Regions from separate parts of the Lysinibacillus sp. AR18-8 genome, predicted to be linked through region 2. Evidence: riboswitches for the same ligand, from Rfam matches in the RefSeq annotation. Region 2 holds a riboswitch; the other holds the start of a gene.
What was found. Region 2 has a riboswitch for cyclic di-GMP ahead of BFM98_RS19600 (methyl-accepting chemotaxis protein). Riboswitches for the same ligand answer to the same signal wherever they lie in the genome.
Positions count from the first base shown of each region.

Region 1: it holds a riboswitch for cyclic di-GMP, as region 2 does, so the genes downstream of both, BFM98_RS00295 (amidase) here and BFM98_RS19600 (methyl-accepting chemotaxis protein) in region 2, are expected to answer to the same signal.

Region 1 is NZ_MDGU01000001.1:57,038-73,564, forward strand. It holds gene BFM98_RS00285 (M20/M25/M40 family metallo-hydrolase) at 1-1,049, shown strand, start outside; gene BFM98_RS00290 (chemotaxis protein CheW) at 1,073-1,561, shown strand; cyclic di-GMP riboswitch class I at 1,699-1,790, shown strand; gene BFM98_RS00295 (amidase) at 1,834-2,715, shown strand; gene nspC (carboxynorspermidine decarboxylase) at 2,761-3,900, opposite strand; gene BFM98_RS00305 (saccharopine dehydrogenase family protein) at 3,897-5,126, opposite strand; gene BFM98_RS00310 (hypothetical protein) at 5,553-5,759, opposite strand; gene BFM98_RS00315 (methyl-accepting chemotaxis protein) at 5,962-7,674, shown strand; gene BFM98_RS00320 (tetratricopeptide repeat protein) at 7,765-8,508, shown strand; gene BFM98_RS00325 (LysE family translocator) at 8,611-9,243, shown strand; gene BFM98_RS00330 (Cj0069 family protein) at 9,274-10,323, opposite strand; gene BFM98_RS00335 (DMT family transporter) at 10,484-11,401, opposite strand; gene BFM98_RS00340 (AraC family transcriptional regulator) at 11,508-12,401, shown strand; gene BFM98_RS00345 (beta-carotene 15,15'-monooxygenase) at 12,500-13,543, shown strand; gene BFM98_RS00350 (hypothetical protein) at 13,774-13,998, shown strand; gene BFM98_RS23750 (hypothetical protein) at 14,019-14,183, shown strand; gene BFM98_RS00355 (ATP-binding protein) at 14,385-16,527, shown strand, end outside.
Region 2 is NZ_MDGU01000030.1:35,055-51,581, reverse strand. It holds gene BFM98_RS19620 (methyl-accepting chemotaxis protein) at 72-1,766, shown strand; gene BFM98_RS19615 (hypothetical protein) at 1,823-2,497, opposite strand; gene BFM98_RS19610 (sodium:solute symporter family protein) at 2,635-4,125, opposite strand; gene BFM98_RS19605 (SDR family NAD(P)-dependent oxidoreductase) at 4,147-4,899, opposite strand; gene BFM98_RS19600 (methyl-accepting chemotaxis protein) at 4,889-6,640, opposite strand; cyclic di-GMP riboswitch class I at 6,746-6,831, opposite strand; gene BFM98_RS19595 (hypothetical protein) at 7,034-7,228, opposite strand; gene BFM98_RS19590 (YehS family protein) at 7,370-7,864, opposite strand; gene BFM98_RS19585 (alpha/beta-type small acid-soluble spore protein) at 8,049-8,252, shown strand; gene BFM98_RS19580 (MFS transporter) at 8,323-9,519, opposite strand; gene BFM98_RS19575 (trypsin-like peptidase domain-containing protein) at 9,822-11,159, opposite strand; gene BFM98_RS19570 (YflT domain-containing protein) at 11,453-11,773, shown strand; gene BFM98_RS24060 (hypothetical protein) at 12,080-12,247, opposite strand; gene BFM98_RS19565 (tRNA dihydrouridine synthase) at 12,560-13,528, opposite strand; gene BFM98_RS19560 (bile acid:sodium symporter family protein) at 13,836-14,819, opposite strand; gene BFM98_RS19555 (FAD-binding oxidoreductase) at 14,831-16,216, opposite strand; gene BFM98_RS19550 (FadR/GntR family transcriptional regulator) at 16,442-16,527, shown strand, end outside.

The DNA of each region.
Region 1 (16,527 bases), on a different contig from region 2:
AACTAATAGCACCAATTCTTGTAGATAAGTTAACTGCACTTGGATTTTCAGTGATTCAAGACGATGCACATACGCGTAATGGACATGGGGCAGGTAATATTATTGCCACATTAAAAGGCACATTGGATGTAGAGTCAATCTATTTCACTTCTCATATGGATACTGTCGTTCCAGGAAAAGGCATCAAACCGTCTTTACGTGAAGATGGCTATATCGTATCAGATGGTACGACGATTTTAGGTGCCGATGATAAAGCAGGACTAGCTGCTCTATTTGAGATGGTCAAACGTTTGAAAGAGCAAAATATTGCACATGGCGATATTGAATTTATTATTACGGCTGGTGAAGAAAGTGGCCTTGTTGGCGCTAAAGAGTTAGATCCAGCTAACATTAAAGCAAAATATGGATTTGCGGTTGATAGCGATGGCAAAGTTGGTGGTATCGTGACAGCAGCACCATTCCAAGCGAAAATTTTCACAAAGATTATTGGAAAAACGGCACATGCAGGGGTTGCTCCTGAAAAGGGCATTTCTGCCATAACAGTCGCATCAAAATGCATTGCTCAAATGAAACTAGGTCGTTTAGATGAAGAAACAACAGCGAATATTGGGCGTTTTGAAGGTGGACAAGCGACGAATATTGTTTGTGACGAAGTGACAATCCTTGCAGAAGCACGCTCTATAGACAAAGCTAAATTGGATGCGCAAACAAAGCATATGCAAGATACGTTTGAACAAGTAGCTGCTTCTTTAGGCGCACGTGCAGAGGTAGAAGTGAAGCTAATGTATCCAGGCTTCCGTGTAACGGAATCGGATAAAGTAGTTCAGGTAGCTATGGCTGCTGCACGCAATATTGATCGTACACCGACACTAGGCATTTCTGGTGGAGGCTCAGATGCAAACGTCATCGCAGGCTTTGGTATTCCTACAGTTAATTTATCTGTTGGATACGAGGATATCCATACAACAAATGAAAAAATACCAGTAGAAGAACTTGAAAAATTAGCAGATTTACTAGTAGAAATCGTCAAAGAATCGGCGAAAAACTAACAGTCGAATAAGGATGTGACCCTATGGAAAGTGTCAAAGCAGTCGTTTTTGCTTGTGGGACAGAGGAGTATGCTGTGCCTGTGGAGCAAGCGATTTCAATTGAAAAATTAGAGCAAGTAACACCTATTCCTCATTTACCTAACTATCTTCTAGGCTTTACAAGAATTCGCGGTGAGCTTGTACCTGTTCTTGATTTTGAACGCATACTGTACAATCGTTCATCGAATACAGCAACTGCTCGTATCATTGTGTTGAATACAGATGTTGTTAATTATGGATTACTTGTTACAGAAGCACGTGAAATTCTTGATTTCGATGAATCAGTACTTCAGCAATTGGGTCTAGTCAATTATAGTAAAACACGCTATTTTACTGCGGTAGCTAATCTTGAAAATCGAATGATAACATATGTTGATCCAAAAATACTGGTTAATTCATTAGAGGGAATTAGGGAAATTATCGATTATTTACACAAAATGCTTGAAAATGAAAAGGAAAACGTAGAGGCTTAAGTACTCTACGTTTTTTTATGTTTGAATAGTAAATTTAACCTGTATTTTGTCGTTTTTACCTGATCATACATGTGACAATTATGCATTATACCTACAGACAAACAATTACTAACCGCGTATGATAATGATTAAGAAAAAACTGAAAAAGGCAAACTTCACCGAAAGGGAGGGACGCAAAGCCATGAGTCTAAACACTATAATTTCAGTGCAAGATTGTCAGGTTGCCAGGTTCTGTTCTAGGAGCCGTGGCGAGTAGAATGGAGTTAGTTCGTATGAAGAGACAATTAAAAGTATGGACCGCACTAATCGTCATCATGATTAGTTCATTAGCTTTATCAAGTGGAAAGGTTGATGCAATGTCTATACAGGAAAAGGCTACTTGGCTGTGGGATACATCCCTCATCATTGATGACCAAGAAAAAATATTATTATTTTTAGAACATAACGATGTCAATAAAGTTTATCTGCAAATCGATCAAGGCATAGCGAGCAATGACTATAAGCATTTTATTAGTAACGCTTCTCACAGAGGTATTCGCATTTATGCATTGGATGGTGCTGCAAGCTGGGTTTCAGCTGAGGGTAGTCGAAGCCAAGACGAATTGTTTAATTGGTTACATACATATAATGAGAATTCAACTGAATCTGAGCAATTTTCTGGGGTTCATCTTGATGTAGAACCTTATTTAAATAGTGGATGGAGCTTACATCAAGCACAAACGATAGAATCCTATCAAACACTAATAATGAAAGCAAGTGAGAAAGCAAGTCAGTTACAACTTACTTTAGAAGTAGATATGCCATTTTGGTTTGATGAAGTTCAGTATAATAACCAATTTGGAAAAGGGTTATTAGCTGATTGGGTCATTGAGCATACGGATAGTGTGACGATCATGGCCTATCGTGATGCTGCAAAAGATATTATCTCTATTGTAGAACATGAAATCGCGTATGCTTCCACTGTGAATAAATCAATTGTAATTGGTGTAGAAACAGGCGCTTCAGAGGAAGGGGAAAATATTACTTTTTATGATAATGGAGAAGCCTTTATGAATGAACAGCTTATACTTGTTCAGCGACATTTTTCAAATAACGATGCTTTTCATGGAGTAGCCATTCATTATGTGGAGAATTGGATGACCATGCGTCCATAAAAAAAGTCCTTCCAGTGTTAAACTGGAAGGGCTTTTCTATTGGTATTAGGACAGTCGACCACTGTAGTCCTCGAATTTAAATTCACGAATGACTTTAATACCTTCTTCATCATTATAAGAAACGATAGATGGTAAGTTGACACCGTTAAACATATGGTTTTTCACCATTGAATAATGAGCCATATCTGTGAATACAAGACGATCACCTGGTTTTAATGGCTGTTCAAACGAATAATCGCCAATCACATCACCAGCTAGACATGTTAGTCCACCTAAGCGATACGTGTGTGCTAATTCATTTGCTTGTCCAGAACCAATAATCATTGGACGGTAAGGCATTTCAAGTACATCAGGCATGTGACATGTTGCTGATGTATCTAAAATAGCAAGATCCATTCCATTTTCTTGAATATCTAGCACCGTTGCTACTAAATAGCCTGTATTAAGGGCTACTGCTTCACCTGGCTCAAGATAAACAAGCAGGTTATACTTTTCTTGAATATAATTAATGATGTTCACAAGTTTTTCTACATCATAATCATCACGTGTAATATGGTGACCGCCACCGAAGTTTAACCATTTCATTTGGTGTAAAACATCACCAAATTTTTCCTCAACTACTTCAATAATACGCTCTAATGTATCAGAATTTTGTTCACACATCGCATGGAAGTGTAAGCCATCGATACCATCAAGCTGTGATTTATCAAAGTTAGCCAATGTTGTACCAAGGCGAGAGTTTGTGTAACAAGGATCATAAAGAGCTGTTTCAATTTCAGAGTATTCAGGATTCACACGAATACCACATTCAATTGTTTTACCAGCAGATTTAACTTTATCCTTGAACTGAGCCCATTGGTTAAATGAGTTAAATACGATGTGGTCCACATAGCCTAGAAGCTCGTCCATTTCATGCTCAATATAAGCAGGTGCATAAACGTGAACTTCTTTGCCCATTTTTTCATAGCCAAGACGTGCCTCATGCAGTGAGCTAGATGTAATGCCCGCTAAATATTCCCCTACTAGCGGGAATGTTGAATGCATAGAGAAGCCTTTAAGGGCTAATAAAATGCGGCAGCCTGTTCGATCTTGAATTGATTTTAAAAGCTCAAGATTCTTTGTTAATAATCGCTCATCCACTACATAAGAAGGGGATGGAACTTTTGAAAAATCAATTGGTTTCATCGGCTTAATTCCTTTGCATCTAAATCAAGGTCTAATAATTCTGGGTTATGGCTTTCTTGCCATGGTAGACCCCATTTATTTAGTGCATCCATGAATGGATCTGGATTGAAATCTTCCACATTCCATACACCTGGTTTACGCCATTCACCGTTCATCACAAGCATTGCACCGATCATAGCTGGTACGCCAGTTGTATAAGAAATCGCTTGTGAACCAACCTCGTTGTAGCACTCTTCGTGGTCACATACGTTGTACACATAGTACGTTTTTTCTTTGCCATCTTTTAGACCGCGAATGATACAACCAATGTTTGTTTTACCTTTTGTACGTGGTCCAAGTGAAGCTGGATCTGGTAATACCGCTTTAAGGAAGTGGATTGGTTGAATCATTTGTCCTTCAAATTCGATTGGCTCAATTGACGTCATACCTACGTTTTCTAACACTTTTAAGTGTGTTAAGTATTTTTCAGAGAACGTCATCCAGAAACGGATTTGTTTTAAACCTTTGATATTTTTTGCAAGGGATTCAAGCTCTTCATGGTATAGAAGGTAAATATCTTTTGGTCCGATTTCAGGTAGGTTATACACTTCTTTTTTCTCAAGTGGTGCAGTTTCAATCCACTCGCCTTCTTTCCAGTAACGACCATTCGCTGTAATTTCACGAATGTTAATTTCTGGGTTGAAGTTTGTTGCGAAATGATATCCATGATCTCCCGCATTGGCATCCACGATATCGATATAGTGGATTTCATCAAATTCATGTTTTTGTGCATGAGCTGTGAAAACGCCTGTTACACCTGGGTCAAAACCGCTTCCAAGTAATGCAGTTAAGCCAGCTTTTTCAAACTTCTCTTTATAAGCCCATTGCCATTTATATTCAAATTTTGCCGTTTCAGGTGGCTCGTAGTTTGCAGTATCCACATAGTGCACACCTGTCGCTAAGCAAGCATCCATAATCGTTAAGTCCTGATAAGGTAGAGCCACGTTAATCACTACATCTGGTCCGAAAGCTTTAATAAGCTCAATAACCTCTTCTGTATTGTCTGCGTCTACCTGTGCAGTATGAATTTTTGTTTTTCCGCCGTCTAGTTTTTCTTTTAGAGCGTCACATTTTGAAACAGTTCTACTTGCGATACAAATTTCCTCAAATACGTCCGAATTTTGAACACACTTGTGTACCACAACACTGGCAACTCCGCCAGCTCCGATAATCAATGCTTTACCCAATTGTCTACCCCCAAGTTCATATAAAGTATTGTCAAACAAGCTGATTATACAGAAAATTGATATACTACTCAATCATTGTTTTAAAATTTTCTACAAAAAATTTTATTTTTCTACAACAATTAGACGTATACGGAGGGGATTGCCTCGGAAAAGAAGGGAATCATGAATAAATCTACAACGCCATTTTAGTAAAAATAGCTGTTGTATAGACTTAAATAATTGGTGAAGTTTCATCACAATTCATCCAAGATACTACGACATCAAGTAAATATTTTTCTAAATGAATGTTTTGACATAGTATCTCTTCCGATTGACGATTTGATACCATCTACTAAATCATTTCTACTAACTTTACATAAAAAAATCCCTCTACATATAGAAAGGGAAGGAACCACATTAAATCTGTGTACTGGAAAATGATGCATATTATTTCAGAAAACGATTGGATACTTGTTGTTTTTCTTCCCCCCATATATAGAAGAAAATCACAAGCAAAGTACTAAAAAAACCCATCACAAGAGCATACGTACTGAGGGCTACTCCCACTTGACTTTGCATGGCATAAATAAAAATGGCCCCTATTGTTAACAAGTTGCCTGTAACAATCGATACTAGATGAAAGCGTTTATTCATAGCAAGCCCTCCTATTAGATGAATTGGTAATGCTCAGGATTTAAGATAATTAACTTCAATTATCGCACAATTCAGAACTTTTTCCAATGTTTTTATCTTACTAGAATAATTAAAGATGCTTTTTTAATACATCTTTTTGTAGTATGATGAAACACAAAAGGAATATTCATAGATTATTACAAGAAAGGGGAGAGGATGGATCGTGAAATTACGCAATTCATTAACTTTTCAACTTGGGACGATTATCGCTGGTATTTTAGTGGTGATGCTAGGGATTACTTCGTTCGCTACATACATAACTGCTTACAATAAACTTTATGATGCTGCTGGTGTTGAGGCCTATGGCTGTGCCAATATTACGACAGGTTTGATCAATCCGCAACAATTGGACAAGGCCATTCAAGGCGACAAGGCTGTACAGGAAAGCATTGGGAACGATTTGAACTGGACAACAGGTCATAAAGATATTTTCCAAACACAATATATTTTATCGTTGGATGGCACATTATTAGCGCTTGATGATCATTTGGCTGAAAAAGGTTATGCCCCTGGTGATCAATTTTATTTAGATAAAGAAGCTATTGATATGTTGCTTACACATAAGCATCCAACATATTCACAGCCTTATACCTATGCAGGGATGGACCGTTTATCTGGCTATGCCCCTATTTTTAAAGACCATGATTCCAGTAAAGAAATTATTGCCATTAGTGTCATCGACTTTGATGCTAATATCGTGAAGGAGCGAACATGGGATGTTGTACGAAATGGGATTTTAATTAGTATTTTCCCTATGCTAATTGCTTCCATCATTACAGGCTTTTTAATTCGTCGTAAAGTAAGACCGATTAGTGTGCTGATTCAGCAGGCGAAAGAAATTGCCAATGGTAATTTAGCTGTACCTGAAACAAAAATTAACAGTAAAGATGAAGTAGCGGATTTAGCGAATACATTAAATCGAATGACAGCTAATTTACAAAATATGATTATGACGATGCGTTCCACTTCTAACACTTTAACGAATAACGCAGATGAAACCGCTTCCACCCTGAACGATATGAGCAATACCATTCAAGGTGTCGCTAATAATATCGAAGAGGTAACAAGTGCCGTGACGGCAGGGATGCACCATGCTGAAAATGCGACAGATGTTCTTACTTCTTTAGCGCAGGACCTTCAAATGATTCAAAGCAATACCAATAACAGTGCTGATAATGCTAGACAAACGATGGAATTAGCAACAGAGGGTGAGCGACTAGCAAAAGATATAAGCAATGATATGGCATTAATCCACAGCGGATCGGGTGAGGTACAACAAACAGTAGAAAACTTGGTTACATCTGCAACCAAAATTCAAACGATTACAACGTCTATTGCAAACATCGCATCACAAACAAATTTGCTAGCACTGAATGCTTCCATTGAAGCGGCTAGAGCAGGGGAGCATGGCAAAGGCTTTGCTATTGTTGCTGAGGAAGTACGGAAGCTTGCTGAGCAATCTAATCAAGAGGTATTGCAAGTTGAACAGCTTATTCAGGATATAATGAAGCATGTGCAGCAGGTCATGTCATCTACGAATGATAATACGCAATATATTGAAAAAGGAACAGAGACAGTACGTCTAACCGCACAATCTTTAGGAAATATTTCTACAGCAGTGGCTGCCACAGTAGAAGAAATGATTACCATTTCTAATGCTATGACCGCTGAAAACGAAAAATCTACACGTATTGTGCAGATGATTCAACAATTAACAGAATCTATTCGTGATATAGAAGAAACGATGAATATGATTACTGTCGCAGCACAGCAAACAACTGCAAGCATTGATGAGGTGGCACATGGCTCTAATGAAACAAATCACATGGCACACACACTCGAACAGCATGTAAAGGCGTTTAAATTAAAAGAATAATAGAAAGATTAGGACATGTTGGCTTTTGCTAATACTACTTAAATGGTAAACTAGCAATAAGATTTTTCTTTTGCGAAGGTGAGGATTTTAATGGTGGTAAAACAAATGAACGAGCAAGTTCAACAAGTCAATGACTTATTTTTGAGTGGTCAAGTAAAGGAAAGTTATCAACTAGCCAAAGAAATATTGGGCAATGATACAGCGATCGCAGAAGAGGCCTATCAAGTCATTCAGCAGCATGTGGCAATGCTAGAGGCAAATGGGTATGCAAATATGCCTCAGCCTACTGATGACAAAGCAAAGCAAAGTGTGGAACGTATAGATGGTTCATATCCAGAACGAGATGTTCTCGCAGCTTATATAGGTAGTCAGGATGATGAGCAATTTGGTAAAGTGGTCGATGAATTATTAGCAGGACCTATAGAAGCGCAGGCGAACGCCTACTATACAATGGCAGAATATTATGTCCTTGCAAAAGAACAGGATAAGGCATCAGTACAGTATGCGGAGGCAATCAAATTGCAGCCTAATAAGGCATTGTATTGGGGAGCATTTGCACAGTTTTTAAATCGTCACGAAGGTAGCCCTTATTTGGCATTAAGACTGATTGAAGAAGCAATACTCCTAGATGGAATGAATCCTCGTTGGCACTATATTCAAGGTAATATATTTTTCCAGCTAGTAGCAGCGACAAAAAATTTAAGCTATTTACCTGCCTTGGAAGAAGCATGGGAGAAAGCTAAAAAACGTTGTACAGCTAAGCAGGTCACATTGAAATTGGATTTGGAGAAGTCAAAAGATTTGTTAGCGCAATGGAAAAAGCAAATGCTCTAACAGGTATCTATTAATAATTATTTCCTTTCAAGTATAATTATGCTATAGTGAAACCATAAACGGACGTATGAAGCTTATCGATGACATGAAAGAAGTGTTTTTTTGAGTTTATATGTAGCGTATGTATTGGTAGGACTTGCCATTGCCATGCCTGTAGGAGCTATTACAGTAGAAATGACAAAGCAAGGACTCAAAAATGGTTTTATGCACGGCTGGGCAGTTGGACTTGGTGGCATGACCATTGATATTGTATTGGTTTTTGCTTTGTATATGGGACTAGCTTCCATCTTGGCTATGCCTTTAATTCAACTACCTATGTGGATTATTGGAGCGGGCTTTTTATTCTTGTTAGGCTATGATTCTATCAAGAACGCTGACCATGATATTACATTGGCAGGAGAAAAAGTAACCAAATCGTTTTTTGCCTCTTATTTTAACGGCTTACTAGTGGCCATTTCGCCTGGTAATCTTGTTTTTTGGGTCAACGTATTTGGTGTGGTGCTAGCAAAATCTTATGGACAAGGGGAGTCAACGAGCTTTTTAATTATTGCTGCTGGTGTTTTAAGTGGAATTTTACTCCACGATATCGGTTTGCTGACCATTGTCTCGGTTACTCGTAAAGCTATGAATCGGAAGATGATTAGGACATTTACCATTGTCGCAGGATTCTTATTGATTGGTTTTGCTTGTTATTTTATCTATGAATTTATACAAGGAATTAAGATTTATATATGAAAAGTGCGATCCCTAAAGATCGCACTTTTTTTATTGCGCAATAGCCTCAGTATGCTCTTTTAAACAAGCTAAAATTTCTTCTGCTACTTCATGCGCTAATGCTAGTTCTGAAGTAAAGCCCACACAAGAACAATTCATCTCACCTAAAATATAGCAATCTTCTCCGACTTCATTGGTATCTAGCATAAAGTCGGCTGTCCAGATTAGCGGTAAATCATAATTGCCTAGTAGGTTTGTTACTTGAGGGAGCTGCTTTAAAAAGTTTTGTACCAGCTCTTGCCAGTCTTCAGGTTTGTCATAGCGATATTGAGCGCCAGAGAATAGAGTTGCACTAAAGGCATCCTCGGTAGCAGCTGGTTTTTTATGTACGACGTGTACAGGATGATCGCGCAACATGAATAAGCGGATTTCGCCTTCTGTAATCCTTGGAAGAAAGCGCATATCGATTAACATACCATTCGTCCCTGTAATATACTGCTCACAAAATGTCATAAAGTCGCCAAGCTGCCAATATTCTACATGATTATCTTTTGCTTCAGTACATTTGATTTGTGCATCAAGTGGCACTTCAGTGATACCCTCTGCTAGCGGTTCCACCAATTTTACACGCCAAATACCTTCTCCAGTTGAACCACGATTTTGCTTCAAAACACGCTCTGTTAAGGCTAAGGAAGTAGGGAATTGTTTTTTGAATGCTTCGATTGTGTAGTGGGCAAATGTATCATCAGGTACTAAATTTGTTGTCGTCAGTTTTGATAATACGTCTTTTGAACCATAGCTAATCATGGCGTCTGGATGTGGCATCCCTATAACGCCAGCTTGGCATAGCTCTCGTAGCATAGCAAAGTACTCTTCCTCATGCTGTAAGTTGCCTGGGTTAATGCGAGATACATAGGCAATACCATGTTCCTTAACATAGTGATAGATTTCCTGCTTTTTTGTGATATCAAAGAAGAGTACCTCTGCATCCTGTCCACGTTGCTGTAGCGCTTCCACCATTGGCATTGTATCTGGGCGATAGCCATCTGGTCCTTTATCTGTGCCGCCTTCCACCTCGAAAAAAATAACTTTTTTATCCATAAAATACCTCCTTATATCTGTTGTTATGTTCAGTATAGTAGACAAATAAGGAGAAAAGATAGATAAAATATGTAAATTTTATGTATAAATTCATATATTACTATCTCGGTAATAGGAGGTATTGACTATTAAAATTCATAACTCTCTTAATTTTCTGTTTTCAAGCTTGCTTTTTCTGAAATACTGTAAGGTATAAAATCATAAGAAGAATTAGCAATGTACCAATAAACTGATAGCCACCAAAAGCAATCTTTAACCACCAAACACTTGTGATGACAGCCATTAATGGTTCAAGACTACCTAGTAGGCTTGACTCCTTTGGTGAAAGATAGTGCAAGCTAGCAATATAAAACCAAAAAGCGAGCATGGTCCCAAAAATAACAATAAAGAGAAAATAGGCAATGGTTGAAAACGTCCAATTAGATAGATCGATAGCCCATGGTGGGTGAGCTATACTCATTACTATACCACCGATGATCATCGACCAGCCGACAACTAGTAATGAATGGAATTGTTGTAAAAGTGGGACGGCATAAATGGTATAAAATGCAACAGAAAGACCAGATAAGATACCCCATAACACAGCCATAAAAGGAACGGACAATGTTGAAAAAGAACCGTTTGTTAATAATAAAAAGGTCCCCACAAGTGTAAGTGACACAGCTATACCATCCTGCTTTGTCAATGGACTTTGCCTCGTTAGAAAGTAATAAGCCATGATAAACAGTGGTGCTAAATATTGCAATAATGTGGCTACAGCTGAATTACCAATAGCGATTGACATCATATAGGTGTATTGGACAGCAAGCATGCCGAGTAGGCTAAATAAAATTTGTCTAAAAGCATTTTGCTTTGTGCGCCATATGACGAAAATGGATTCATGCCGATGGGTCATTTTATATATAGCTATTAGTAACAGACCTGCTAAAAGTAAACGACTAGAAACAAGCCAGCCGACCTCTAAATTGTCCTGCTGAAATAGTCGTTGGGCAACGGTCCCTCCGATTCCCCAGAAACTTGCTCCAAGAATAACTAGTAGAAAGCCCAGTGTACGTTTATTTTGGATAATTTGATTCATCTGTTTACATCTCCTAAACTATCAATATAAGATGATTATAAAGTGACTAAGTGGAAATAAATATCGATTTAATCCAATAAAATATCAATATATTGAGGTGTTAGAGATGCCGTTAACACATATTAAAATTGCCAAGGATTTACAAGAATTAACCTTGCATGGAACAAAAGAATTTCCAGTTGCCTTGTATGAAACGATTATGCGATTAGAAAGCATGGATTTTCTACCTCTCCATTGGCATAAAGAAATACAATTTGTTTTGATAAAAAAGGGATGTGCTCAGTATCGAGTGGGGACCGACGTTTTTGTTTTGAAGCAAGGCGAGGGGCTTTTTATTAATGCCTCTGGATTACATGAAGCAAAGCCTTATCAAATCGAGCAAGCGATCGTTTATTGTGTAAATGTCGATCCAAAGTTAATGGGGGGGCATGAGGGCAGTATCTTTTTCTCAAAATATGTAGAACCGTATATTACAAGTAATCGAATACCTTATGTCAAACTAACAGGAGAGTTGGCACAGAAAGTAGCAACGATTGCGGAATTAATGCGAGAGCAAACCGCTTTTTTTGAGTTAAAGGTACGGAGAGAGCTTCTATTTATTTGGGAATCCATGCTAACCCAATCCTTATTGACAGAACAAATAATGGATTCTGCCACTATTGTGCAGCATGAACGAGCAAAAGCTATGCTAGATTTTTTACATGCACATTATCAGCAGAAAATAGCATTAGAAGATTTAGCTAGCCATGTGTATATAAGTCGCGCTGAATGTAGTCGTTTTTTTAAGAAAATAGTGGGCATGACACCGTTTACCTATTTATGCCAATATCGACTGCGCAAAAGCATAGAATTATTGAAGGGTAATGAGCTATCGATAACAGAAATAGCTGTTAATACAGGCTTTAGTACCGTCAGTTATTATATTGAAAAGTTTAAAGAATACACTGGCTATCCGCCACATGTTTATCGTAAGAAGTTTTTAAGTGTGAAAAATAATTGAACGTGAATGGAAATAGGACCATCTTTTATTCTCAAATTCTATACAAGATGAACCATTTGGCATAAAGTAAAATTATTAGTAGAGAGGGGGCATTGAGAATGATGGTCTTAAAAAGTAAGCAAAATATTTGGCTAGCCTTATTATTAGTGGTATTAGCGAGTAACTATACACTCTATAATACAGGATTTGGCACATCCCTTTTACCTATCGAAACAAATGGTGTTGTCATGGGCTCATTAATTGACTGTATTGTGGTGGTGCCTGTGCTATTTATGCTTTATAAAGGTAAATTTTCATTAAAGCAAGCCATCCTATTAGCTGCAGCTGGCTGTATTGCTGCACGTTTTATCATTCCTATGGAACACCTTCAGCCTTATGTGGCAGTGACATGGGCTGGCTTTGCGATTGAAGGGTCTATTATTCTATTAGAAATTATCCTAGTGGCAACACTTGTACGATACCTGCCAAAAATCCTAGGGGAAGTGCGGAGAAGCTCTTTACCAGATCTCTTTTCATTTTCAAAAGCTGTAGAAAAACATGCACCTAAGCATCCAGTTATTCAGATGATCTGTGCTGATTTATTAGTGCTTTATTATGGTTTCGCGAGTTGGAAAAGACAAGAACGACAAGGTTTATCTTTGCATAAAAATTCTAGCTATATCGCTTTTCAGCTCATGATTATTCATGGGATTGCTATTGAAACGATTGGTATTCACTGGTTGCTACATGAAAAGTCAATGATACTTTCCATTGTGTTGCTTGTTTTTAATATTTATTCAGTAATCTTCTTTCTTGCGGATATGCAGGCTATTCGCCTAAACCCTGTTTATGTCACAAATGATACATTGTACTTATCTCTGGGATTAATGAAACGTACTGAAATTCCTTTTGCTCATATTGCTGAAATCATCGAAGACAAGGAGCGGTTAGAGGGAAAATTATCAAAAGATACGATAGACTTTATAGCACGTGATTTTGGTGAGGCCTATCCGCATTTTATTTTGAAAATGAAGGAGCCTGTGAAAGTAACGTTTATGCTAGGGATCAAGAAGCACTATAGTCACATAGCCATTAAAGCAGACCAGGTTCAAGAATTTAGACAAATGCTTGTAGAAGGAATGGCAATGAGCCAACATCATTAAAATTACTTATAAAAAAGTAGTAGTCAATGTTTTGTCATCAAAACATTGACTATTTTTTTATTGATTGATTTTAATACTATTTAAACTAATTTTAACCTTCGGATTTTATAGTTTTAATGTACTGAGAATGATTGATTTACAGGAGGGCTTTGTTTTAGCGAAAGATTGATAGGTTGAAAATTGTATACCTGAGATAAAAGGGGAAGTGTATTAACAGCACGAATTAGTACATGATTACAAAACCGCAATGTTCAACATGGCTATATGGAAGTACCAATAACGAAGAGATCAATCAAATACAGTCTATGACAGAGCAACAGCCTTTGGTATGTAGTGAACGGATTGAAATGACAAAATTCCAGCCTGCACTAGCAGAATTAAGCACAGAAAGACGATATGAGCAGATTACATATTATGTAGAAACACCAGATCACTTGTTCCAAAATTTTCTTTAATAAAAGGCGAAGCGCATTTATTGGAGAAATATTATAATAAGCTTATTGAGCAACATACCATTTCTGACAGCATTACAAAAATTTTTATTCCCGTACATCCAATCGATGTTCTTAAAGAACAAGTAATGTTAGAAAATGTAAGAGTAACAAAAGATACGAAAACAAAAACCTCTGCATCTTTCTAGTCAATCAAAATCTACGAGCAAGTATTCCTTTACTGGTGTTTTTTATGTAAAGGATATCTGTCCTATTATGATCGACACTACAACAAGTAAAGAGGAGTTATTGAGAAGCGCTACTATCTGTTCATTCGAAGAGTAGCATTGCAAAAATATAAAGCGGTTACAAAGATGATAAATACTAGCATAGAAGAGGAGGGATTGTGTATGAACGATTGCATTCTTTTACAGTCTAGTCAAGATTGGCATCTACAGAGAATGTATATGAAGAAGTTTAACAAACTGGTACTGGTAAAAAGTGTTCATCATAATTCAGCAGAGACAAGAGCCAAACTACAATATGAATTTTCCTTGTTTTCGAATGAGCAAAATCCTTGGTTATTAAAGCCAATAGCTATTGATTATATAGATGATCAATATGCGATCATCTATGAAAATTTTAATGGAGTCCCCTTAAAGCAATTCAGTAATAACTTGATTTCTTTGCATCAATTTCTCCAGATTGCCATTGACCTTGTTAATATTTGTATGAAAATGCAACAAAGTGGTTTACTTTATCTACACCTACATCCTAATCAAATCTTAATCAATCCTAATTCTTTAAAAATAAAACTATTAAGCTCTGAATTTAGTACAAAATATGATGTAGAATCTCCAGTTGTGATTGAAAATCCCTATGAACGACTAGAACAGCTACCCTATTATGCACCTGAGCAAACTGGCAGACTACATTTAGAGGTAGACTATCGGACAGATTTATATGCACTGGGGACCATTTTTTACGAAATACTGGGCGGTCAATTGCCTTTTCAAGCAAAGGATGCCGTCGATTTGATTTATGAAATCATCACAAAAAAACCAGAACCATTGGTAAGTATAGACAGTCATTATCATTCATTGCTTTGGGAAATGATTGAAAAGCTATTAGCTAAAAACCCAGCTGATCGTTATCAAAGTGCCATTGGTTTGAGAGAGGATTTGCTACAAATCCAACAGAAACTTTTAGTAAACGAACCGCTTGAAAATTTCCTGCTTGGTGAACAGGATTTGCATCTGAATACGGGACTGTCTACTAAGCTTTATGGGAGAGAATCGCAATTCGCAGAGCTTTCCTCTGTTTTTCATCAGGTTGCAAAAGGTGACAAAAAGATGGTTACGATATCAGGACAAGCAGGGTATGGAAAGTCCAAGTTAGTTCAAGAATTAAAGGGTGAAATAGCGGCCGCAAAAGGCTATTTTATTACAACTAAGTATGAGCAATTGCAATTAGAAAATGACTATTCCATTGTTATCCATCCTTTAAGGAGTTTATTGAAATTTATTTATATGGAAGGTGAAAGGTCTGTCCATTTATGGAAAAAATTATTTCAAGAGGTTAAATTAGTTGTGACAGATGAACTTATCCATCTATTACCTGAACTTAAATGGTTTGTGAAGGAGGAAGTACACTTCCAAAAAGAAGTTAGCCAAAATACAAAACAGCTCCATTCCTATACGTTTATATCGATTCAAAAAATTTTATTAACATTTGCTATGCAGAAGAAACCAGTTATATGGTTTGTAGATGATTTGCATTGGGCCAATCAAAGTACAGTTGAAATTATGACCCAAATTTTTGAGCAACACCGAGCAGGATACTTTATGATGATTGGTACATTCCGAGTGAATAAGGACAGCGCAGAGGAGGAAAATCAGCAAAGAACTTCTAGTTTTTCGAGCGGTCATCATATCCATTTACCCTTGCTTCAGGAACAACATGTTCAACAATGGTTGGAGGCGTCTTTCCATGCAAAGCCTCATACCATACAGATAATTGCCAAGCAATTATTTAATTTGACCAAAGGGAATCCGTTATTTGTGAAAGAGGCGTTTCGATCACTCCAGCAAGATAACACAATTTATTTTAATGCAACAACAAAAGAATGGGAGTTTAATCGTAAGAAATTTAATTTATCCCGATTGAACAACGAGCTACTTGTCTTTATTGAAACTAGAATGGCTAATTTAACAACAGAAGCCCATGAGATTTTACGCATAGTTGCATGTTTTGGTCAGCGCTTTGAATTTACAGATGTCTTAAAGCTCGTGTCCTTATCAGCTCAAGCGTTATTAAAACACCTGGAAACACTTGTTGAGAATGGCTTTATTATTCCGTTAGATGCCCATTATAAATGGGCAAGTACGTTAGAGCATGAAGGAATTTTACATACATTTTCTACCAAATTCCAATTTGTTCACGATCGTATCCAACAAGTAGCTTATCAGGACTTATCAGGGCAATTGCGTGCTAAATACCATTATCAAATTGGCCAGCTTTTAACAGATGACTCTCAAATGGCTGCAGATCATG
Region 2 (16,527 bases):
ACACATAATTAGTTATAAAATAATACTTGTGTTGAAAAAATTTCTCAATGAGATAGTAAAGGGATGGGAAAATGAAAGGCATTATCAAGTTTAAAACACTTAAAACACGAATTTTAAGTGCATTTATTCTTTTGTTAGTTTTAGTAGTTAGCTTTACAACCTACACTTACAATTCCAATACAAATATGGAAAAACAGGCAAAAGATTTAGTAAAAGAAGATTTAGTTGTTTTAAATGCAAGTAAAAATTTAGCACTCTCTATGAGTGTCCGTCTATCTGCAGCGTTAAATTATGTGTTGACAGGCGACGAAAAATACAAGCAATCATTTGATGAGTATCGCAAAATGGCTGAGGAAAATAACGCTATTCTAGACAAATATGAAAAATCAGATGAACGCGATCAACTTGTAGTAATCGCTCGTGATTGGAGTACCCTTGTCAATACAGAGGTATTTGATATCTACCAAAAGGGCAATAAAGAATTAGCTTTAGAAAATTTAATGGATACACATGAACTCGTAACGAAAGTGCGATATGGTTACGAAAAACTGGCAGATGAACGCGCTAAAGCCATTACAGATGTCGGTAATGATGTTGTATCAACTAGCTCTGAGAATCGAACAATTGGTATCGCCTTTAGCTTGATTCTAACTATAGCTGGTATTCTAATTGCCATTATCACAGCCAGTACCATCTCTAAACCTGTTACAGTAGTAGCCGACCGGATGAAAGAATTAGCAGATGGAAATTTGCAACTAGAGCCTCTGCCTGTAAAAGCCCGAGATGAAATTGGAACATTAATGGTAGCAGCCAATGACATGAACGAAAAATTAAAACAAACGATCCATTCTATCTACTCGGTTTCTGAAACAGTAGCAGCTAGTAGTGAAGAACTTGCTCAATCATCGAATGAGGTACAAGCAGGTACTGAGCAAATTACAGTAACGATGCAAGAGCTGGCATCTGGTACAGAAACACAAGCATCTACCACAGGTGATTTGGCAGAAACAATGACTGCATTTAAGCGTAGCATTCATGAAACTACACAAGAGGGCATTGAATTAAGCGAACATTCTAGTCATGTTCAAAAATTAACGGTTTCAGGGAAAAGTTTAATGGTGCAATCTACCAAACAAATGGCTAAAATAAATGAAATTGTATTAGACTCTGTGAAAAAGGTAGAAAATTTAAATGAACAGTCTGCTGAAATATCCAAGCTTGTGTCAGTTATCGATGATATTTCAAACCAAACAAATTTACTTGCCTTAAATGCAGCCATCGAAGCAGCACGAGCAGGTGAGCATGGCAAGGGCTTTGCTGTTGTGGCAGATGAAGTCCGAAAGCTTGCTGAGCAAGTACAGTTCTCTGTCACGGATATTGCAACAATTGTCCAGCGTATTCAAGGTGAGACTGGCAATGTAACATCTGCCCTTCAGACTGGCTATGAGGAAGTAAAAAGAGGAACAGCACAGCTCGATGAAACAAATGAAACATTTGAAAAAATTTCTGATGCTGTTGGGGATATGATTGTTAATATTTCAACGATTTCAACGAATTTAAATCAGCTTGCTCAAAATTCGGAAACCATTAATGCTTCTATTGATGATATGGCCTCCATTTCACAGGAATCCGCTGCTGGCGTTGAGCAAACAACAGCAACTGTTGAGGAAACCGCCGCTACAATGGATGAAATCGCTAGAAGTGCAAATCAGCTTGCTGGAATGGCCGAAGAGTTAAATACGCAGCTACAGCAATTTAAAATTTAATCATCTAAACAACAAAGGCTATCTCAAATTTTTCTATTTTGAGATAGCCTTCTCTCTTATTGCCAATGACTTATTGGCACTCGTTCCAGTTCATGACGTTTAATAATAACACTTATCTTTTGAAACCATTTCTCACAAAGCTCTATGGCTTCTTTATAGTCGTCCTCCTCTTTTGATATGGGATCTTCACTATTATCCATGAACATATATTCTTGAATAGGCTCTGATAAATGATCTACTACTAACTTTAGCGATAGCTGTGAAATTGTATCTTCTTCTACCTCCTCTTCTTCTATTTCATCTGCTTCAGCAAGTAAGGAACCACTCATTAGATGATTCTTTGTTCTAACCGTAAATACTTCATCTTCCATGATGGCAACCTCATATATTCTGTTAAATGGAACCTCTATAATTTTTAGTTCTTCGTCTAAAGCTTCTCTTCGGGCGAAAATAAGCATGTTTGTCTGTTCATTTAACAGTAAAGCATTTAAAGCATCATTGGAAACTGTACATTGTGTATGAGGAATAGCCATTATCTCCTCCTCACTAGCTTCCGTCATGGCTGTCAAAGTTTGTATGGCAATATAACGCTCTTTTAAATAACGGATACTCCCTAGACCGACTAAAGCCAGCCCGATTAAAAAAAATAGTTGCTTAATAATGACTAATTCAATGGCATTTGCTAGATAAAGATAGACAATCCCTAATAAAATGAAGAAAATATTTTTCATCCAATTCCCGCCTTTATCAAGATAATCACTAGAAAAATTCAGATGATGTACTAGCAATAGTATTCTTGATTCTATCGTTTCATTCTAATAAAAAACACGAATTCATTGAACTTTACAATGAATCCGTGCTTTTGCTTTTAACGACCAATTAGCTCTTCTTTACTACTTACGTCGTCTAATGTTTTATCTTTTTCTATTTTATGCATCTCAAGAACATGCTCAGATGGCGGAACGAGTAAGCTCACCACGACAATTGTGATACCAGTTATAACAACACCTGAAAATACAGGAGCCTGCCATAATTCATTTAATAGACCTATGAAGCCTTCTGATTGGATTGTCAGACTAGGTACGAATGTTAGTGATGTCACAATGTAATAAACTAAGCCAACGGAAATACTTGCCCAAACTGCTGGTGTACTGACACGTTTCCAAAATGGTCCTAAAACGATTGGCCAGAATATTGTTACGAATATAATATCCCAAGCTAAATAAGCTAAATCAATTACTTTTTGGAAGCTTACAGCTAGCACTAAACCTAATAAAGCACTAGCTAGAATAATAGATCGTGAAAATCTTAATAGCTTCTTAGGATCAGGATTACGATTAATAAAATCTAAATAAATATTCTTTGTCACAATCCCTGAAGTCGCTACATAACATGCAGCTACTGTAGACATCCCCATGGCTGCCATGGCTGTTAAGAAAATAGCTGCTAATAAAGGAGGAAAATAACCTTGTGCAAAGGTAAGCATCAGTGTTTCTGGGTTTGTGCTTTCAGGATAAATAGACTTAAAGGCTTCCCCTAGCATCCCTGGAATCCAGCTAATTGCAATGACAATAATACCAGCAATAATCATGCTTCGTTGTGCCACTCGTGGACTTTTTGCAGCAGCTACCCTCTGCCCAAGGTCAACTGCAGGGATATCTCCAAGTGCTAGTACAAGATACAAAGTCCAGAATTCTGCTCCTGCCTTCTCAAATAATGTACTGATATTCCACCACTCGGGATTAAATGTAACATCTGGATAGTAAAACAAAATAAAAATGGTAATACCCAAAATACCTGCCACTGCAAGCGCACCTTGTACGATTTCAGTATAGGCAACTGCCCATAAACCACCAATAACTGAATAAATAGCCGTTAGCGATACAAATAGAAGAGCCGCAGGTATAAAATCAATTTGCAACAATTGCTGAATAATATACGTTCCACCAACTGTTAACGCCGCTGCATTAAAAACTCCAAAAGCAATTGCCATAACAACCCCTGTATAGGCTCCTAGCTTTTTACTGCCATAGCGTAAACCGTAGTAATCTGCTAATGTCCAGCCCTTTAAACGTCGTAATGGCTTTGTCCAAATGAGTGCTCCAAGAATCATACAAGTCCCTAAACCACCCATTGTTGCCGAACCTTCAAAGCCACCACTTGTATAGCCAGAGCCTACCGCTGCAAAAAAGAAGGGAGCTGCTAATAATGCAGCGACTAAACTACCCGTTACAACGGATAAAGGCATGCTCCAGCCAGCAACAATTAAATCCTCGGCTGTGTTGACACGCTTATAGCCTTTATAGCCAATATAATAGATAAATAATAAGTATAAGCAAAAGATAATAATATTTAACATTATTTACTCCTTCGTTTTCCATTAACCGTTCATTACGACCCCACCATTTGGCGTTAAAATTTGACCTGTATAGAAGTCAGCATGATTAGAGGCTAAAAATAATACACTTTTCGCAATCTCTTCTGGTTGCGCTAAACGTTTTAATGGATATTTTGCGGATTCTTCCTCCACATAGTTATCGCCAAACTCTTGTAGAATGTCCGTAAATGTTCCACTAGGAGCAACTGCATTGACAAGTATAGAAGGTGCTAATTCTCTTGCTAAAGCCTTTGTAAAAGCATTAATAGCACCCTTTGCAGCTGAATAATGCGTGAATTCTTCACAACCCAAGCTACCAATATCAGATGAAATATTAATGATTTTTCCTGTATTACGTTCCTTCATTCTTTTAGCTGCTTCACGGCAATTATAGAAACAGCCATATAAATGAACTTTAATCATACGATCCCACTGCTCATCCGTTAAATCTGTAATGCTGGAACCCTGTGCAAATCCAGCGTTATTTACAAGAATATCAAGATTCCCGAGATGCTCGTCCATAAATTGATGCATCGCTTGTACTTCTTGAGAGTTAGATACATCTGCGTGGAATATTAAAGCTTTCACACCCAACTTTTCTGCTTCTGCACGTACAGCTTCTGCCTCTTGCTCATCCCCAATATAATTAATTAAAATATTAGCTCCATGTTGCGCAAAGCCTAAAGCAATTGCTTTACCGATTCCTTTACTAGAGCCTGTAATTAAAACATTTTTTCCTGTAAAATTAATGTCCATTATGATCATTCTCCAATTTGAATTTTGCCACTAGACCTTGCAGCTCTTCTGCTGTTTTGCCCAGTGATGAAGAGGCATCCTTTACTTCCTGCATGGTAGATAATTGCTCTTGTGTAGAATTCGAGACATTTGAAGAGAACTCTGCTGACTGCTCTGCAGATTGTTTAATATTATTAACAGATGCCGCCACTTCTTCTGAGGATGCAGAAATTTGTTGTGAGGCTGCTGAAATTTCACGTATTTGGCTAGCTACTTCTTCTGAGGAAGTAAGAATTTCTTTAAAGATTTCGCCTACTTCATTGGTAAATGCCATCCCTACCTTAACATCCTCTTTACCTTTCTCCATAACCGTGATAGAAGCGTTTGAATCAGACTGAATAGAACTAATTAAATTGTAAATTTCTGTTGCTGATTGAGAGGATTGTTCAGCTAAGCGTCTCACTTCATCCGCAACAACGGCAAAGCCTTTACCGTGTTCACCTGCTCGTGCCGCTTCGATCGCAGCATTTAAAGCTAATAGATTTGTTTGATCAGCTATAGCAGTAATTAAGCTAACAATTTCACTTATTTTTTTAGTATTAACATGTAGTCCATTAATGGTTGTCCCTATTTGTTCAACAGAATCATTAATTAACTCCATTTGAGCAATAACTTGTTGTACAACTTCATTGCCTCGTTCAGAAGCCTGTGATGCTGAAATAGAGGATTCCGCAGCTACATTTGCAGAATCAGCAATTTGCTGAATACCTGTTGCAGTTTCTTCCATAGCAGCAGCTGTTTCCTCTGTCATGGTCATCGAGGCCTCAGCATTTTGTGTAATTTGATTCATGTCTAGTGCAATATTTGTTGAGCTGTTATAAGTTTCACCAGCATGTACCGTTAATTGATTGGCTGCTGAAGAAACGTGATTGGATGTATTGCGTATGTTTAAAATAATATGTTGCAAATTAGCCACCATTGTACGAATGGATTCAGATAATTTACCAATTTCATCCTTCGATGTCTCTAAATCCACATCTATTAATTCACCATTTGCCACTTGATTGGCAACGTTCACTACTTTTTTCAGTGGCTTTAATAGTCGATCTATAATTATGTAAACTAAAACTAATAAAATTAAAATGCCGATAATGGCAATGACAATTTGCTTAATCACACTTGTTTTAATAATCGTATTGATATAATCAGCGGAGTAATCAATCCCTAATAGGGCAATCAGTTGGCCATTATCATCTTTAATAGGACTAAAAACCGTTCTCCAAGAACCAAAAGGATCCTCGAATATATCAGTTACCTCTGTACTATTATTTTCAATAGCTAATTTTGCTGTTTCTACATGTTCATCCGCTAAATCAGTAAAAATTTCACCGGCTTCATATACTTCATTTAGATTAGAGGTATAGCCAATTGGATTGACGCCACCCTCATCCTTGACATCCCAAATATAACTCCAGCTCATAATACCTTGCTGGTCCTGAATCATATCAAGTTGCTTTTGGATCTTTGTAAACTTTGCGTTTGTTTCCCCTTTTTCGGACAGCAAATCTTTTACTTCATCACTGTCTAAGTTCATAGCTGTTAATAAACCAACACTTTTTAATTCTTGCTCCAAATCCACATTCATCCGATTATTCAATTCACTAATACTTTGCGTCGTAATAATAGCGATAAGCAGTAATACAACGATAGAGACTGTTAGTAAAAGCTTATTTTTTAATGATGTGTTTTTTAACAACTTCATTTCCCCTTTTCCTCCTTTGAACTTTACTTGCAAAAAAATGCCTATTTCAAAAGAAATAGGCATAAAAGAACAAAAACTAGAATGAGAATGATACAACTAGCACTCTTTTGCAACCCAGCCGCCATAGCATTTATTGCCTTAGACCTGTAGCTTTGCGTCTTTACTTTTCAGTAAATTTGCCTATATTTCCCTACCAAAATTAACACAGTAGGTAAAAGTAGTCAATGCTCTCTACTTAAAACATACATATTTTATACTAGCTGTTCCTTCATTAATAATTATATAAATTACTTAATTATGATTCATCTATTGAACAAAATAAAACAGCTACAACCTCAATTAGCGTTGTAGCTGTCCACTTTCAATTCACTTACCCCTAAGTGTTTGAATAAATTATACGTTTTGTGTGACAAGTAATACGGAAGGTATAAAGGATAACGCAAACATAGCGATATACCATACGGAAGTACGACGTAATGAAAAGCGTACTTTTTTTCGTTCCGCATAAAAAATATCTAACATAACTGCAACAATAAAAGGCATTGTAATACATGCAATAGCTACTAATAAGATGTCAAAATAAATCATACAAGCACCCCTTTGTCTGTGAACATTTTTCATCTTTTTTGTGAACATTTTGTGATAATTTTATTGTACACAATTTCGTCACAAATTGTCAACGAGTTTTAAAGAAAAAAATGGCACTTTATGATTGATATCCATTGTGCATTATGCTCTATATTTATATGTTAGGCCCCTTAAAAAATTTCGTACGAATGAATCGCCACACTCTTTATAATTACGATGACTTGGATTTCTTAAAATAGCACCTAATTCACCTTTTGTAACTTTAATGCCGCCGTCATATAAAATCTCAAGCATCTCCTCAGTTGTTAAAGCTAAAGCAATTTTTACTTTCTTTAGCAGCATATTATTTGGGCTTTCTTTACCTGACACAGGTAAAGGTCCAACAGCCTGTCCTTCTCTTGGTTTCTGAGGCCCACGTTTAAAAGTAATTAATCCATTTAAAAATGCCTCTAACATTTTATTATTACATTTGATGTATTCCTCTGGCGCTTCTTCCTCATCATTAATCTTAATCAGCATATTTAATACTTCTTCCTTTGAATAATCCATGCCACCAAGTTTAAAAATTTCTACCATATCTACATTTTTTATATCGAACGCATAGCGTAAACGAATTAAGATATCATTATTTGTCATATATGTTCCTCCTTTAATTAACCTTATATAGTAAAGAGCCAGGCTTAATTATAACAGAGAGTTTGCTGATTATTGCTAGCTTTCCACAAGTTGTTGTTGTTAGCAAATAGCGTGTGCATTTCCTACTTTTTAAATGTATGAAAAATTTAATCGCAACCATTCTAAGGTCAAGGAGGTGAGAACAATGGCTAACAATAACCGCAGTTCAAATAAACTTCTAGTACCTGGAGTACATGAGGCTGTCAATCAAATGAAATATGAAATTGCACAAGAGTTTGGCGTTCAGCTTGGGCCAGAAGCATCTTCTCGTGCAAATGGTTCCGTTGGAGGAGAGATTACAAAACGTCTTGTTGAAATCGCTGAAAAACGTTCAAAAGGTTTATTATAATTAAATACTAATAAGAAAAGAACGAATCCCATTTACATAATTGGAATTCGTTCTTTCGTGCTCTATAAAATTATGCTGTTTGCAATTCCTTCCCTGAGCTCTTAAGCGTTAGCATAACGATAAAGGAAATACAATACAGTGCTGCTAAGTAAATCATCACGACAGTCATATCGTAGCTTTGTAAAATAAAACCTACAAAGATTGGTGAAAACCCACCTATAGCTCGTCCAAAGTTAAAAATGGTGTTTGTTGCTGTACTGCGAATTTGTACTGGATAAAAGCTACTAATTAATGCACCATACCCTGCAAACATTCCATTAGAGAAGAATCCTACAACCGCACCGCCTACTAATATCGCTACTGCACCTGTTGCAAACGAGTAAAAGAATACAGCACATGCAGAGGCTACTAAAAAGATCCCGAATGTTCGCTTTGCACCAAAACGATCCATAAATCTACCAAACGTCAGCATTCCAATGATCATGCCAACTGCGGTACTAATTGTCCACAATGCTGAGCTTGAAACCGATAAACCTTGCGATTTCTGTAACATCGAAGGTAGCCAAATCATTAGACCATTATAGCCTGCAATTTGAACAGTTGCCATTAGAATTAGGGAGAGTGTTGTCATGGTGATACGAGGTGAAGCAAATAATTGTGCTAATTTCCCGTTCTCTTGCTTATTATTTTGTTGTTTCTGCGCTGCTAACCATTCTGGTGATTCATCAATATTTTTACGTACGATAAAGGCGAAAATAACTGGTAGTAATCCTACAAAGAATAATGCACGCCACCCTAAAGTTGGTAAAATAATAGCACTTAATAAAGCAGCTAAAATTACTCCATATTGTGCACCTACACTGACATAAGAGGATGCTCTACCTTGTTTATTCTTTGGCCAAGCCTCCGCCACAAGCGCCATCCCAATACCATATTCTCCGCCAGCACCTAAACCAGCGATAAATCTATAAACATAAACTTGTTCAATACTTGTTGCTACTCCTGTTAAGGCCGTTCCGATGGCAAACAAAATAATCGTATACGTAAACACTTTTACTCGACCATATTTATCTGCTAATACACCGAAAATAATACCACCCAGTAGCATCCCAATATTCGTGATGGATGAAATCAATCCACCTGTTGCAAGATCAATATTAAATTCTGCAATAATCATTGTCATAGCAAAGGAAATAAACATAATGTCCATTCCTTCTAGCGTTAGCCCTGCCACTGAAGCAACCACGGTTTTTTTACGATAATCCATTCTTTTTAGCCTCCATTTTCTAGTTGTCGATCTCTTTTAGTGAATGGATTATAGCTGTCTTGTCCATTCTCTTTTGAAGCCTCACGGGACTTCCTTTAAAAGAGGGGTACGAAACAATAATAAAAGCCCTTCCGTCACAGAGGACAAAAGGGCATGACAAAGCAAAGATATTAGCTTAAAAATATCACATAGCCCTTTTCAGCCTCTCTGGACCGTATTAAAGGATTTATATATCGTTCATTTATACCGTTCTACATTCTATAAGATTACTGAAGAAAAAGCAATGGTCGAATAGTGGAAATTCAACACGGTATTTCTATAAAGTTTTGAGCAAACTGATAAATTAGATTGGCAGGTACAGCCAAATTAAGGTTTTGACCATCATCGAAGCCTGCTGTAATCAGACCAACCAATCGCCCATGCATATCCAATAAAGCACCACCTGAACTGCCATTTGATATAGCGGCTGTAAATTGAATCATAGACATTTGCCGAATATCACGAAAACCCGAAACAATCCCATCAGAAACTGAGTTAAACAATCCTAACGGACTGCCAATCGCCACAATTTTTTGCCCTCGAACTAATTGTCCATCCATTTTTACAGGTAAAGGATGGCTTATTCTGTCTACCTTCAAAATAGCCAAATCATGCATATCATGATATTTTACAAATTGATGGGTAATATACTCGTTGGTATCATTTTCATAGAGCACAGAATAATATTTTCCACCACCCACAACATGCAGGTTTGTTAAAATATATCCATCTTGGTGGAGAACGACACCAGAGCCATAGCATAAAACCTTGTCATCCTCCCCGAAGGTCTTAATCATCACAACAGATGTGGCTAAGGAGGCTAATTGCTCATAACTCCACTCCTCTGTCGCATTCGTTTTTTGAGCAGGAATGTTCAATTGTCTTGAAGTACTTTTAATAGGCAATGTTATTTCTTTTTCATAGAAATGACGACACATATGTAAGGTAGAAGACGCTTCTATTATAGGGTACATATTGGCAATATCTCCTTTGGGATTCATGTAACAAATATCGCACCCCAGTGACGATAAGAAATATAAAAATAGTAATTCATGCTGCGTAATGTCACCTATAAAAACAATTTTGGGGGACGTTGGATTTTCCTCCGAAAAAATTTGTGGTAAATAATAATCCATCCAATACAAAAATTTAACTGCAAAATTTTTTAACAACGTTTCATTAGGATAAGGCTGATTTTCTTTAAATAGTTGAATCATCTGTTTAAAGCTTAGCTTTTTTGTCCATTCAAGTTGATCACTCGCTAATTTACTGCAGAAAGATAGCTTATACAGTAATTGCGGGTTTTCAGCAGCAGTCTGCCACATTCTCCAACTTTCCGACAATCTATCTACATCTTCCTTATTACGAATGACCTCAAGCTTATGCAGTCGTAAATAAAAAATGCTTTGCTTGGAGAAATACTCCTCCATTTTTAGAATCTCATCTTTATAAAAATCTACAGAATCAGGTATACCGATATATCGTAGAAAAACAACTTCCTTCGTAAGAGAATGTTTGTTGTGATTAATTTGCATAAACTCCTGAAAAGTATTTGCTGATTTATTGTATTTAATTTTTAACGGTCTAGTTGTCACAATCATCTTCATACAACTCCTATAAGCTCTTCATTACATATAATGGTACTTATATACAATTCTCTGATGTTTCTCTAAATCCTCTATTGATTGCAAACAAAAAAACCCGACTCTATAAAGAATTGGACGTAGCTTTGGAATAAAGATTTAGAATAACAACTCCCAATGTTTTCTAGTTGTTCATTAGTATTCCATTAGTTGTTAATGCCACTCTAACATAATTAAAAACTAAAAAGATGTTTTATCCATTCAATTTAGTGGAATAGATTGAATGTGAACATATATAGGAGGGATCAATAATGACAGTCAAATTGACAGTAGAAAACGTAGTACAGGCGAAACAAGAAGTGGAGAAATTAGAAGCGCAAGGATATCTTCGAGATAACATTTACATCTTTGCGCACTATGAAGAACGTGAAGATGATATTAACGAAGCACTCGGGACAGAAGAAGCTGGTATTAGCGAGCAAGGGTTCCTGACTTCTCTGAAGAACCTGGTGAATTCCCGTGGAGATGAACTCCGCAACAAGTTAGCTTCTGTCGGATTAAGTGAATCGGAAGCTGCTCAATTCGAGAAGGAACTGGATACAGGTAAATTGGTCATAATTGCCAATAAGTAAAAACAAACCCGGGAATCCAATCCCGGGTTTGTTTCATTTACACCTTCGTCTCTGTATTCAAGATAGCCTTTCAACTATTGTCAATGATCTGCTCGAGGAAATTTTCTTCTTCTTCATTAAAGAGTCTTCTTTAGCAATATGGTCCTATTCATAAAGAATGACACTTTTCCTTATTATGAAAAATCGCCCGTTTGTTGAATAACTAATTTTTATTAATAATAGCGTTTTCTCATATATTTCTTATTTAGTAGTTCAATGACTATTGAAGATAAATTCATAAAAAATTAGAGCTACAGTTTAATGACTCTAATTTTTACGTCTATTCTTACAAAAATCGACAAATTTTTTTGCCTGTATTAAGGACATATCTGTTTGTTCTCTCACAAACTTCACCGCTTTAATTTCACCGACGGACTTTATTTTCTCTTTTACTAAGGCAATCAGTTCCTTATTATAGATTTTAGTATAATCCATTTTTCCGACCTCCTCTAATCTATAATACCTTATACGACTATTTTAACCATTTAGTTTCAATATATATTAATACCACTAAAAGGAATTTGTAAAAATAAGGATAAATCAATTGTGAGGATTCATATTACTAGATAAAAACTACATTTAAACAGAAGAACATAAAAACAAGAACCCTCCCCCTAGCATCTGAAGCTAAAACATCAATAGCGATAAATTGAAAGGAGCAAAGAAAGGGAAATCTCATCCTCAAAACTTTGCTCCTATTTCTACTGTTATTTACTTGACTTTATTGGTGGTTTCATCATTTCATTGTCAATCAATATCGTTTGATTCAAAGTTGTCTAGCAATACACGCACTTCATCCGTTGATTTTGTGTTCATCAATTGACTTCTTAATTCACCAGCTCCTCTGAATCCTTTGACATAAATTTTGAAGAAGCGATGAAGTCCTGTGATGGAACGTGGTAGTTCTTCCGCGTATTGATCTTGAAGATCGAGCTGCAGTCTTAAAAGATTAAGATACTCTTTACTGCTATGCTCTTTTGGCTCTTTTTCAAAAGCAAAAGGATTTTTAAAAATACCTCGTCCAATCATCACGCCATCAATCCCGTATTGTTCAGCTAGTTGGAGTCCCGTTTGACGGTCAGGAATATCTCCATTGATCGTCAGTAGCGTATTAGGTGCAATACGGTCACGAAGTTTTTTGATTTCCGGAATAAGCTCCCAATGCGCATCTACTAGGCTCATTTCCTTTCTTGTTCGTAGATGAATCGAAAGGTTCGCAATATCCTGCTTTAATATATGCGTTAGCCAATCCTCCCACTCATTTACATCCTTGTAGCCAAGCCGTGTTTTCACGCTAACAGGCAGTCCGCCCGCTTTTGCTGCTTGAATTAATTCTGCGGCCACATCTGGTCGGAGAATAAGGCCACTCCCCTTCCCTCTTGATGCTACATTCGGTACAGGGCAGCCCATGTTAATATCAATGCCTTTAAAACCTAGCTCTGCCATCCCAATACTCATTTCACGGAAATATTCGGGATTATCTCCCCAAATATGTGCCACCATTGGCTGCTCATCTTCTGTAAAGAGCAAACGACCGTGCACACTTTTCTTTCCCTCTGGATGACAGTAGCTATCCGAATTTGTAAACTCAGTAAAAAACACATCTGGTCGACCTGCTTCACTTACAACGTGACGAAAAACAACATCCGTTACATCTTCCATCGGTGCAAGCACGAAAAAAGGCCGTGGTAAATCGCGCCAAAAATTATCTATCATGTTAATTCCAAATCCTCTCACTATGGACATATTGATATATTTACCTCATTACCTAATAGAGGTAGAAGCATTAATTATCAAGAGCTAATGTAAAAATCAACAATGTTTATTTTAACGAAAATCAGTCCTAAATGGTATTTTAACAAACAAAAAAGTAGATGGTATAGATTATTTCTACCTCATCTACTTTTATTATACCTAATTTTCATTTCTATATTTTTTCGAATGGATCCATTTGTGAGGTGGATTTAAACAAAATAGATAATATGACTGCAATACTATCGGGTGGAACTCAAATATTTACTTTCTATATTTGAGTTCTGCCGTTATCTTCTTGCATCTGTTTATTATACTGTACCTCTGGTTTCTCTGGTTTTTTCGACCAATAGGTAGCGAGAATCGGACCAGAAATATTATGCCAAACAGCCCCAAGTACACTAGGTAGGGCCGCTAAGGGACCGAAGTGGGCAGTGGCTAACGCTACACCCAGACCAGAGTTCTGCATTCCAACTTCAATTGAAATAGCTCTTCGATTGCTTTCATCAAGGCCTAATACACGGGCTGTTATATAACCAAATAACAATCCGAATGCGTTATGAAGCACTACAGCTGCAAAAATAATGGAGCCTGCCGAAGCGATGGTATCGACATTACCAGCAACAACAGCAGATACAATAATCATAATAGCAACTACTGAAATAAGAGGAATCACATTAATACTTTTTTCTACGATTTGAGGAACAACTCTTCTGATAATAATCCCTAGGATAATAGGGATAATAATTACTTGAATAATTGAAGTAAACATTGCTATTGGATCAACTGGCATCCATTTACCTGCAAGTAATAATAGGATGATTGGTGTGGCAATTGGAGCTAATAATGTCGAAAAGGATGTCATTGTGATGGACAAAGGTACATTTCCTTTAGCTAAATACACCATGACGTTTGAAGCAGTTCCACCAGGTACAGATCCAAGAAGGACTAGCCCTGCAGCTAATTCTGCTGGCAAGTTCATTATATAAGCAATTAAAAAAGCGGAAAGTGGCATGATAACATATTGAGCACATACACCAATAATGACTGGTACTGGATTCGTGATAACCAATTTAAAATCAACTGCTTTTAACGTCAGACCCATGCCAAACATAACAATGCCTAGCAAAATCGTGATATACCCGCCAAATATTAAAAAGGGTTCTGGAGCTATAAAGGCAATAACAGCAATACAAATAACCCATATAGCAAAGTATTTTCCAGCAATCGTACTAATCGCTTCTAAAATTTTCATATTTCCACTCCCTATATTTTTATTTTCAATATTTTATTCGGATTGAAAAGTGTGTCAGGGTCAAGTGCTTGTTTAATCTTTTCCATCACTAGAAGTGCTTTACCGTGTTCTTTCTCTTGATATTTCTGCTTACCAATGCCCACACCATGTTCTCCTGTGCAAGTTCCTCCTCGTTCCAGTGCATACATCACAATCAACTCATTTAATTCATCAGCTTTCTTTATTTCCTTTGGATCATTCATATCAATCATTAATAGTACATGGAAATTTCCATCACCAACATGTCCAACAACCCCACCTGTAAGCGCTAACATATCAAGTGCTTCTCTTGCATGTTCAATAGCACCTGCTAACTCGGATATCGGTAAGCAAACATCGGTTACCATTAGTTTTTTTCCTGGATGTCCATGGACATAGGCGTAAGCTAAATTATGGCGAGCTTCCCATAGTTGATTTCGGGCTGCATTATCCATCTCAAATTCAATATTTTTGCAATTATGAGCCGCTACAATCTCTTTCATAAATTCTACATCCTGCCTTAAGCCAGCCTCATTTCCCTCAAATTCCAAAAATAAGGTTGGTTGTTCTTCATAAGCTGTTTGACTATACAAGTTCACTTGTTTCATTGAAGGTTCATCTACAAGTTCAACTCTTGCAATGGGAATTGCCGCTTGTAGAATACTCACAACTCCTTCCACAGCATCATTCACTGTTTCGAAGGACGCTCTAGCAGCCATGACACATTCAGGAATACCATAAACTCTTAACGTCAACTCAGTAAAACAACCAAGTGTTCCCTCTGACCCAACAAATAGACCGTTTAAATGATAGCCCGATGAAGATTTCTCTGCTAAATTCCCTGTATGAATCACTGTTCCATCTGACAGAACAACCTCTAAATCTCGAACTTGATCGCGCATAGTACCATATTTAACAGATGTTGTCCCACTAGCATTTGTTGCGGCCATTCCTCCAATTGTCGCATCTGCTCCTGGGTCTACGGAGAAAAATAATCCATATTTCTTCAACTCTTTATTCAATTGAGAACGTGTCACCCCTGGTTGAACTTTCACAAGAAAGTCCTTCTCTCTAACTTCTACTATTCTGTTCATGAGTGAAAAATCAATTGTTATCCCATGATTATAAGGAATCACATGTCCTTCTAAGCTTGTTCCTCTTCCAAATGGCACTATTGGTACTTTGTATTGATTTGCTATGTTCATTATCTTACTCACTTCTTCTGTCTTTGTCGGAAATACCACAATATCGGGTAGACAGGCACTATGATAGGATTCATCACTGCTATGCTGTTCTAAAATCGTTTGATTGATTGTCACTTCAATTTCTGGAAGAACACTTCGTAGGGCCATCACTAATTCTTCATTTGTAGTAATCATTTTTTCCTTCCCCTTTTGCTCTCATAGTATTTGGATGGTTTAATTATTAATTTTATATGTCATACCAATTTTCTATATTCTTAAAATTGGTCCAACCTTTTTACATTGTACTAAATATTCAGAAAATATCAACTATTATTTTTTTTCGTAAATTGATAAACATGCTGTATTTCTGTATGATTAAAGCGTTTATAGTACTATGTATTTAAGGTGGTGAGATAGGTAATGCCTCAACCAAAGAAAAAAGCGTATCAAGTAATTGTTGATCAAATAAAGGAATATTTTTTAAATGGTGAATTACAGCCTGGGGA